DNA from 3 places in the Streptomyces sp. NBC_00234 genome. Region 1 is predicted to be linked to each of the others. Evidence: riboswitches for the same ligand, from Rfam matches in the RefSeq annotation. Region 1 holds a riboswitch; each other region holds the start of a gene.
The links. Region 1 has a riboswitch for cobalamin ahead of cobN (cobaltochelatase subunit CobN). Riboswitches for the same ligand answer to the same signal wherever they lie in the genome.
Positions count from the first base shown of each region.

Region 2: linked by a shared signal. The riboswitch ahead of OG230_RS08040 (cobalamin biosynthesis protein) and the one ahead of cobN (cobaltochelatase subunit CobN) in region 1 are both predicted to bind cobalamin.
Region 3: linked by a shared signal. The riboswitch ahead of OG230_RS23855 (ribonucleoside-diphosphate reductase subunit alpha) and the one ahead of cobN (cobaltochelatase subunit CobN) in region 1 are both predicted to bind cobalamin.

Region 1 covers NZ_CP108101.1:4,273,440-4,276,708, reverse strand. The annotation lists gene cobN (cobaltochelatase subunit CobN) at 1-1,946, opposite strand, end outside; cobalamin riboswitch at 2,018-2,158, opposite strand; gene cobG (precorrin-3B synthase) at 2,624-3,269, shown strand, end outside.
Region 2 covers NZ_CP108101.1:1,846,385-1,849,653, forward strand. The annotation lists gene OG230_RS08030 (inorganic phosphate transporter) at 176-1,438, shown strand; gene OG230_RS08035 (hypothetical protein) at 1,458-1,688, shown strand; cobalamin riboswitch at 1,784-1,975, shown strand; gene OG230_RS08040 (cobalamin biosynthesis protein) at 2,095-3,039, shown strand; gene OG230_RS08045 (cobyric acid synthase) at 3,036-3,269, shown strand, end outside.
Region 3 covers NZ_CP108101.1:5,379,455-5,382,723, reverse strand. The annotation lists gene mctP (monocarboxylate uptake permease MctP) at 1-1,148, shown strand, start outside; gene OG230_RS23860 (GNAT family N-acetyltransferase) at 1,260-1,763, shown strand; cobalamin riboswitch at 1,825-1,947, shown strand; gene OG230_RS23855 (ribonucleoside-diphosphate reductase subunit alpha) at 2,087-3,269, shown strand, end outside.

The sequences.
Region 1 (3,269 bases):
AACTCGTCGAAGCCCTCGTCCTCGGGCCGGTCTTCGAGCCCCAGGTCGTGGTCGAGCTTCGCGGCCTGGATGAGGGTCCAGATCTGTGCGCGGATCGCCGGGAGCTTCGCCGGGTCCATCGCCGCGATCTGGGCGTGCTCGTCGAGGAGCTGCTCCAGCCGGGCGATGTCGCCGTAGCTGTCGGCGCGGGCCATCGGCGGCACGAGGTGGTCGACAAGGGTGGCGTGCACCCGGCGCTTGGCCTGGGTGCCCTCGCCGGGGTCGTTCACCAGGAACGGGTACACCAGCGGCAGGTCGCCCAGGGCCGCGTCGGGGCCGCAGGCCGCGGAGAGTCCGGCGTTCTTGCCGGGCAGCCACTCCAGGTTGCCGTGCTTGCCGAGGTGGATCATCGCGTCGGCGCCGAAGCCCTTGTCCTCGGCGGACGCGGCGATCCAGCGGTACGCGGCCAGATAGTGGTGCGAGGGCGGCAGATCGGGGTCGTGGTAGATCGCGATCGGGTTCTCGCCGAAACCGCGGGGCGGCTGGATGAGGACGAGCAGATTGCCGCGGCGCAGGGCCGCGAGCACGATGTCGCCCTCGGGGTTGTGCGACCGGTCCACGAACATCTCGCCGGGGGCCGGGCCCCAGTGCTGCTCGACGGCCTCGCGCAGCTCGGCCGGCAGCGTGGCGAACCAGCGGCGGTAGTCGGCCGCCGGAATCCGGACCGGGTTGCGGGCCAGCTGCTCCTCGGTGAGCCACTCCTGGTCGTGGCCGCCGGCCTCGATCAGGGCGTAGATGAGCTCGTCGCCGTCGCCGGAGACGAGGCCGGGGATCTCCTCCTCGGGGCCGAAGTCGTACCCCTCGGCCCTGAGCCTGCGCAGGAGCGCGACGGCGCTGGCGGGGGTGTCGAGACCGACCGCGTTGCCTATACGGGAGTGCTTGGTCGGGTACGCGGAGAGGACGAGCGCGATCCGCTTCTCGGCGGCCGGGATGTGGCGGAGCCTCGCGTGCCGTACGGCGATTCCGGCGACCCTCGCGGCGCGTTCGGCGTCCGCGACGTACGCGGGCAGGCCGTCCTCGTCGATCTCCTTGAAGGAGAACGGCACGGTGATCAGCCGGCCGTCGAACTCCGGGACCGCGATCTGGCTCGCGGCGTCCAGCGGGGAGACGCCCTCGTCGTTGTCCTCCCAGTCGCTGCGCGAACCGGTCAGGCAGAGCGCCTGCAGGATCGGTACGTCGAGGCCGGTCAGCGCGCCCGCGTCCCACGACTCGTCGTCACCGCCCGCGGATGCCTCGGCGGGCCGGGTGCCGCCCGCGGCGAGGACCGTGGTCACGATGGCGTCCGCGGCGCGGAGTTCGTCGATGAGCTCGGGCTCGGGGGTACGGAGCGAGGCGACGTACAGCGGCAGGGGGCGGGCCCCCGCGTCCTCCACGGCCGAGCAGAGGGAGTCGATGAACGCGGTGTTCCCGCTCATGTGGTGGGCGCGGTAGTAGAGCACCGCGATGGTGGGCGCGTCCTCGTCCATCGGGCGGGCGGTCCGCTCCAGCGGGCCCCAGGCCGGGGCCGGGGCGGGCGGGTCGAAGCCGTGTCCCGTGAGCAGGACGGTGTCGGACAGGAACCGGCCCAGCTGCGCCAGGTTGGCGGGGCCGCCGTGCGCGAGGTAGGCGTGCGCCTCGGCGGCGATCCCGATCGGGACGGTGGAGGCGGCCATCAGCTGGGCGTCGGGCGCCTGTTCGCCGGTCAGCACGACGACGGGGCGGCCGGTGGCGAGCAGCTGGTCGAGCCCGTCCTGCCAGGCGCGTACGCCGCCGAGCAGGCGGACGACCACGAGGTCCACGCCGTCGAGGAGCTGGGGAAGGGTGTCGAGCGGGAGCCGGGAGGGGTTGGCGTAGCGGTAGCTGACCGGGCCTTCCGATGCGCGTGCGCTCAGCAGGTCGGTGTCGGACGTCGACAGAAGCAGAATCATGCTGCGTCAAGCCTTCCTCGGGGTGTCCACGCCCCGGGCGGTGTCGGAATCGGGTTCCCCTGCTCGAACGGACCGGGCATGCGGGGAAAGGGAGTTCCTGACTCGCCCGGCCGGTGTTCTCGACCGGGCTCACAGTGGCGGGACCGCGCCGGAATCTCACCGGGCTTCCTCCCCTTGGCGGGCCGAGTGGACCGCCGCCTGCATCCTAAGCGGCGGGGGTGTACGGGTGGGGGGCGCCCGGGATCTTGTCCTCGGAGGCCGGGCGGGCCGCGGGTTCCGGCGGACGGGCCGCAGGTGCTGTGGTGAGCGGGTCCGGAGCCGGCCCGGGACCCGCGGCGGTGGCCGGTCCACCTGCTGGGCGCCGTGCTCGGACGCCGGACGGGACGGCGGGGGCCGGGGGTTGGGGCGGGGTGCGGGATCCGGGTTCTCCGCATGTGGCCGGAAAAATGGCTGGGGTTGTGTGTCGTGGTCGGCGCTTCAGGGTCCCTGCCACTGGCGTGCGTCGACCGTTCGTGAGCCCGCGCCACCCGCCGCGCGTCGGCGGCGCGGGAGGCCGTGCCGGTTCCGGGCAGCCGGGCCGGAGGGCCTCCGGGCCCGTCCACCGGACATTGCAGGCCGTTCAGCGTCCGGTCCCGGCCATCGCGGCGGGCCCGGCCGACGCCGGTGTGATGGTCGGTATGCTCGCCGCCATGTCCGCATCCGCCCTTTCGCCCCGGTCCCAGGGCGCCGCCTCTGCCCGGAGCAGCGGTGATGCCTGCCCCGGCTCACTGCGGCTGCACCGGGCGGACGACGGTGCGCTCGCCCGGGTCCGGATACCCGGCGGGGTCCTGACCGTCGCTCAGGCGGAGGCCCTGCACGAGGCGGCCCGCCGGCTCGGCGACGGTGACGTTCACCTCACCTCGCGCGGCAACGCCCAGCTCCGCGGCCTCGCCCCGGACTGCGGCACCGAGCTCGCCCAGGTGCTCGGCGACGCCGGACTCCTGCCCTCCGAACGCCACGAACGCGTACGGAACATCGTCGCGTCGCCGCTCTCGGGTCTCGACGACCGCGAACTGCCGGACATCCGCCCGTGGCTGACCGAACTGGACCGGCTGCTCTGCCGGAGCGACCGCGCGACCGGCCTCTCCGGCCGCTTCCTCTTCGCCCTCGACGACGGCCGCGGCGACGTGGACGCCCTCGGCGCCGATGTGACCCTGATCGCGTCCCCCGCCGACGGCGGGGCCGTCCTGCGGATCGGCGGCCACGACACCGTCCTGCGCCTGCCGGCCACCGGCGCCACCGCCCCCGCCGCCGCCCTCGTGGCCGCCGAGACCTTCCTGGAAG
Region 2 (3,269 bases), 2.4 Mb from region 1:
GGCACCAAAAGAGGGCCGCCACCGGGCTACGGACGGGCCGCGCCCCCACTCCCCACACAAGCGGAGTGCCCGCACTCCATTCAGGGTCACCACAGCGCCCTGCCCAGTTCATCTTCCGTTCACCCAGGTTGCCTACGGTCCACGTGCCACTGACGTCGAGCGATTGCCTGGGTAAATGGAACACATCACACTGCTGCTTGCGATTGTGATCGTGACAGCTCTCGTGTTCGATTTCACGAACGGTTTCCATGACACCGCCAACGCGATGGCCACCACCATCTCGACCGGCGCACTGAAGCCCAAGACAGCGGTGGCGATGTCCGCCGTTCTCAACCTGATCGGCGCGTTCCTGTCGGTGGAGGTCGCCAAGACGATCTCCGGCGGGATCGTCAACGAGGACGGCCTCAGAACCGAGGTCATCTTCGCGGCGCTCGTCGGCGCCATCCTGTGGAATCTGCTGACCTGGCTGGTGGGCCTGCCCTCCAGCTCCTCGCACGCGCTCTTCGGTGGCCTCATCGGCGCCGCGGTCATGTCGGCGGGCTGGTCCTCGATCGACGGCGGCACGGTCGTCACCAAGGTCCTGCTGCCCGCCATCGCCGCGCCGCTCGTCGCCGGTCTCGCGGCCCTGCTGGCCACCAGGCTGACGTACCGGATCAACCGGAAGGTCACCGACGAGGCACAGCTGAAGTCGACCGCCAAGGGCTACCGGGCCGGCCAGATCGCCTCGGCCGGGCTCGTCTCCCTCGCCCACGGCACCAACGACGCGCAGAAGACCATGGGCATCATCACCCTGGCCCTGGTCACCGGTGGCGTCCTGGCGCCCGGCTCCAACCCGCCGGTCTGGGTCATCGTCTCCGCCGGTGTGGCCATCGCCATGGGCACCTACCTCGGCGGCTGGCGCATCATCCGCACCATGGGCAGCGGCCTGACCGAGCTCAAGCCGCCGCAGGGCTTCGCCGCCCAGACCAGCGCGGCCACGGTCATCCTGGCCTCCTCGCACCTCGGTTTCTCCCTCTCCACCACCCAGTCCTGCTCGGGCGCCGTCATGGGCGCGGGTCTCGGACGCAAGGGCGGTGTGGTCCGCTGGTCCACCGCCACCCGGATGTTCGTCGCCTGGGGCCTGACCCTGCCGGCCGCCGGTCTGGTCGGCGCGGGTGCCGAGCTGCTCACCAAGCAGGGCAGCTGGGGCGTCGCCGTCGTCGCCGTCCTGCTCGTCGCGGGCTCCGGTGCCATCTGGCTGCTGTCGCGCCGCAAGCCGGTCGACCACACCAACGTGACGGACGGCCAGCACGGCGAGCCCGAGCCCGCGGGCGTCGTCACGACGGCCATGGCGGCCGTCACCCCGCCGCCCACCGGCACCGCGGCCATGGAGATCAAGACCACCATCCCGGCCCCGGCCGGTACCACCGCCGACCCGGCCCGCCCGGCCACGGTCTGACAGGGCAGGGAACACCACCATGAAAATCGACTGGGCAGCTCTCGCCTCCGTCTTCGGCGTCAGCCTCGTGGTCACCGTGGCGCTCGTCGGCCTCTTCACCCTCGGCATCGTCGGCCTCTCCAAGCAGGCGTCGGCGGCCTCGGCCGGCAGCTCCGGCGGCACGCTCGCGCTGGCCCGCACCGCCGCGTACGCCTGCTTCGGGCTCTGCGCAGCCGCGGTCGCCTACGGGATCTATCTGATCGTCGTCTGACGCGACGGCCGCCGTACCCGCGGCCACATATGTACGAAATCGCCGTTGGCCTGCGGGGCTCCCCGCAGGTCAACTGCGAGTTGACGGGCGTTCGCACAGCGTGGTGGACTGCCCGTGCCGTTTACGGCGACAGAAGAGGAAGCCGGTGCGAATCCGGCGCGGTCCCGCCACTGTCACCGGGGAGCACTCCCCCCACACCGGAAGTCACGGTCCGTCCGCGGACTGGAAGGCCGGGGGGAACTGCGGATCCGGAAGCCAGGAGACTCTCGTCGCCGGTCACGTCGAACCAGGGCGCGGACCCTGAGTGAGGACATATGCCATGCCCGGCCGCTGTGCGCCCGATCCTGTGTCACCCGATCCTGTGTCACCTGCCATCAGAACGACCCGTGCATCGGCGGGCTGAGCCTTGCGTGCCGACCGCATCTTCGCGTACGGCGCCACGGCCGGTCTGATCGGCGATCTGCTGCTGGGTGATCCCCGCCGGGGACACCCCGTCGCCGCGTTCGGGCTGACCGCCGCAGAGGTCGAGAACCGGCTGTGGCGCGACCACCGCGGGTGGGGTGCCCTCCACACGCTCGTCTGCGCCGGAGGCGCCGCGGGCGCCGCCGCGCTCGCCGCCCGCGCCGTCCGCGACCGGCCCGCCCTCGCCGTCGCGCTGACCGCCGCCACCACCTGGTCCGTCATCGGCGGCACCTCACTGGGCCGCGAGGCCCGCGCCATCGGCGGCGCGCTCGCCGCCGGGGACGTCGACGTGGCCCGGGAGCGGCTGCCGCATCTCTGCGGACGCGACCCGCACTCCCTCGACGGGCCCCAGATCGCCCGCGCCGTGGTCGAGTCCGTCGCCGAGAACACCTCGGACGCCGTCGTCGGTGCCCTCGTCTGGGGTGCGCTGGGCGGAGTGCCCGGCCTCGTCGCCTTCCGGGCCGTCAACACCCTCGACGCCATGGTCGGGCACAAGTCGCCCCAGTACCGCCGGTACGGGTGGGCCTCGGCCCGCCTCGACGACGTCGCGGGCTGGCCCGGCGCCCGCCTCACCGCCGCACTCGCCGTGGCCGTCGGGGGGCGGCCACGGCAGGCGGTACGGGCCTGGCGTGCGGACGCGGGCAAGCACCCGAGCCCCAACGCGGGTCCGGTCGAGGCCTCGTTCGCGGGCGCCCTCGGCGTACGCCTCGGCGGGACCCTCGCGTACGGCGGGCGGACCGAGCACCGGCCGGTGCTCAACGGGGCGGCCGGCCGCGCGGTGGAGACCGCGGACATCGAACGCGCGGTGCGGCTGTCGCGCCGGGTGAGTGCGCTGGCCCTCGGCGTCTGTGTGGCCGGACGGCTGATCGCGGGACGGAGACGGATATGAGCGGCGGGCTGCTGGTCGCGGGGACCACATCGGACGCGGGCAAGAGCGTCGTCACGGCGGGGATCTGCCGGTGGCTGGTGCGGCAGGGGGTGAAGGTCGCCCCCTTCAAGGCGCAGAACATGTCGCTCAACTCCTTCGTCACCCGCGAGGGTGCGGAGATCGGGCGCGCCCAGGCCATGCAGGCACAGGCCGCCCGGGTGGAGCCGACCGCGCTGATGAACCCGGTGCTG
Region 3 (3,269 bases), 1.1 Mb from region 1:
GCGAGACCACGCACTGGTTCGTCAAGGACCTGCCGCTGCTGATCGCGTTCGCGGTGCTCGCCGCGTACACCTACTCCTCGGGCCTGCGGGCGCCGGCGCTGATCGCGTTCGTCAAGGATGGGCTGATCTACCTGGTCATCGCCGTGGCGATCATCTACATCCCGATCAAGCTGGGCGGCTTCGACGACATCTTCGCCAAGGCGGGCGAGGCGTTCTCGCAGACGAACGAGGCCACCGGCAAGCCGCGCGGTGCGCTCGTCCCGGGCGAGATGGGCCAGTGGGGCTACGCCACCCTGGCGCTCGGCTCGGCGCTCGCGCTCTTCATGTATCCCCACTCGATCACGGCGACGCTCTCCAGCCGCAGCCGTGACGTGATCCGCCGCAACACGACGATCCTCCCGCTGTACTCGCTGATGCTGGGGCTGCTGGCGCTGCTCGGCTTCATGGCGATCGCCGCCGGAGTCAAGGTGGACAACGGCCAGCTGGCGATCCCTCAGCTGTTCGAGAACATGTTCCCCGACTGGTTCGCGGGCGTGGCCTTCGCCGCGATCGGCATCGGCGCGCTGGTGCCGGCGGCCATCATGTCGATCGCCGCGGCGAACCTCTTCACCCGCAACATCTACAAGGACTTCCTGAAGCCCGACGCGACCCCGGCGCAGGAGACCAAGGTCTCCAAGCTGGTCTCGCTCCTGGTGAAGGTCGGCGCGCTCGCCTTCGTCCTCACCATGGACAAGACGGTCGCGATCAACTTCCAGCTGCTCGGCGGGATCTGGATCCTCCAGACCATGCCCGCACTGGTCGGCGGCCTGTTCACCCGCTGGTTCCACCGCTGGGCCCTGATCGCGGGCTGGGCGGTCGGCATGGTGTACGGGACGGTCGCCGCGTACGGCGTCGCCAGCCCGACCCAGAAGCACTTCGGCGGCTCCTCGAAGGAGATCCCGGGCATCGGCGAGATCGGCTACATCGGTCTCACCGCGTTCGTCCTGAACGTGGTGGTCGTGGTCGTCCTCACCTTCGTCCTCAACGCGCTGAAGGCGCCGGCCGGGATCGACGAGACCTCGCCGTCCGACTACACGGCGGACGCGGGCGACCCGGGCGTCAAGACGGTCCTGCCGCCCGCCACCGCGGGCGCGCCCGGCGGTCACTGACCCCCGCACCGACCGCTCCGCAACGGGCCGTCGCGACTCCGGCAACGGAGGCGCGGCGGCCCGTCGCATATCCGGTACGCCCATGCGCCCCCGGTGCGGCACACTCCCCGCATGGACATTTCGATCAGGCCCATCGGCCCCGGGGAGCACGAAGCGCTGGGCGAGATCACGGCTCACGCGTATCTCGACGACGGTCTGCTGGATCTCGGGGCCGAGGACCCGTATCTGGCCGAACTGCGGGCCGTGGGACGGCGGGCCGCGGAGGCCGAGGTGCTGGTCGCCGTGGGCTCGGAGGGCGCGGTTCTCGGCGGGGTCACATACGCCCTGTCCGGGAATCCCTGGGCGGACATCGCCCTGGAGGGCGAGGCCGAGTTCCGGATGCTGGCGGTCTCGGGCGAGGCCCGCGGACGCGGGGCCGGCGAGGCTCTGGTGCGGGCGTGCATCGACCGGGCACGGGCCACGGAGGGGGTCACCGGGGTCGTCCTGTCGACGCAGGACGTCATGCGGGACGCCCACCGGATCTACCAGCGCCTCGGCTTCGTACGGACTCCGGAGCGGGACTGGGAGCCCCTGCCCGATTTCGGCCCCCTGCTCACGTTCCGGCTGGCACTGTAACCGCACTCCGCTCGCACGACACAAGATGTGGGGGCTGCCTCGATGGGCAGCCCCCACATGTATGCTCGTGCTCGCTGTCGCCGCAGGGGAATCCGGTGCGAATCCGGAACTGTCCCGCAACGGTGTGATCGGTGCGCTTTTGCGCATCCGAAGTCCGAAGACCTGTCGACAGCGCGTCCGGCTCGACCGAACCGGGCGCAGAGACGTCCGGGCCTCGCGGATGGGCCGGTGGACGCCGCACGCAGTGCTGCCGCCTCCGGGCCCCGCTCTGCCCGGCTGCCCCCGCTCCCCGCCGGCCCCGAGCCGAGCGAGGGAGAGCACCGGTGACCATCGCGCCAGCCGATCCGGTTTCAGCCGCAGGGAACGCCGCGTCCGGGAAGACCACGGAAGCCACGACGGACGGACCCGGGACCGCACTGCTGCGGACCCTCACCGACCTCACGGCCGATCTGCCCGACACCGACCCCGGCCGCGTCGCCGCCGCCGCGCTGCGCGGTCGCAACGCCCGGTCGGACGAGGCCGAGCTGCGCTCGCTGGCCACGGAGGCCGCCGCGGGCCTGATCTCCGAGGACCCCGCCTACTCCCGGCTCGCCGCCCGGCTCCTCACCCGCACGATCGCGGACGAGGCGGCCGGCCAGGGCGCGGTCTCCTTCTCCGCCTCGGTCGCCGTCGGACACCGCGAGGGCCTGATCGCGGACCGCACCGCCCAGTTCGTCCGGGTCCACGCCTCCCGGCTCGACGCCCTGGTCGGTGGCTCGCTCGTGGCCGGCGCGGACGACCGGTTCGGCTACTTCGGCCTGCGGACGCTGTACAGCCGGTACCTGCTGCGCCACCCGCTGACCCGTGCGGTGATCGAGACCCCGCAGCACTTCATGCTGCGGGTGGCGGCCGGTCTCGCCGAGGACGACACCCCGGAGGCGCTGGACGAGGTCGCCGCGCTGTACGGCCTGATGAGCCGGCTCGACTACCTCCCCTCCTCCCCCACCCTGTTCAACTCCGGTACCCGGCACCCGCAGATGTCCTCCTGCTACCTGCTGGACTCGCCGCTCGACGAGCTCGACTCGATCTACGACCGCTACCACCAGGTGGCCCGGCTCTCGAAGCACGCGGGCGGCATCGGCCTCTCGTACTCCCGTATCCGCGCCCGCGGTTCACTGATCCGCGGCACCAACGGGCACTCCAACGGCATCGTTCCGTTCCTCAAGACGCTCGACGCCTCGGTCGCCGCGGTCAACCAGGGGGGCCGCCGCAAGGGCGCAGCCGCCGTGTACCTGGAGACCTGGCACGCGGACATCGAGGAGTTCCTCGAACTGCGCGACAACACGGGCGAGGACCAGCGGCGTACGCACAACCTCAACCTGGCGCACTGGATTCCGGACGAGTTCATGCGCCGGGTCGACACCGACGGCCAGTGGTCGCTGTTCTCGCCCGCCGACGTGCCCGAGCTGGTCGACCTGTGGGGCGCGGAGTTCGACGCGGCCTACCGCGCGGCGGAGGAGGCCGGGC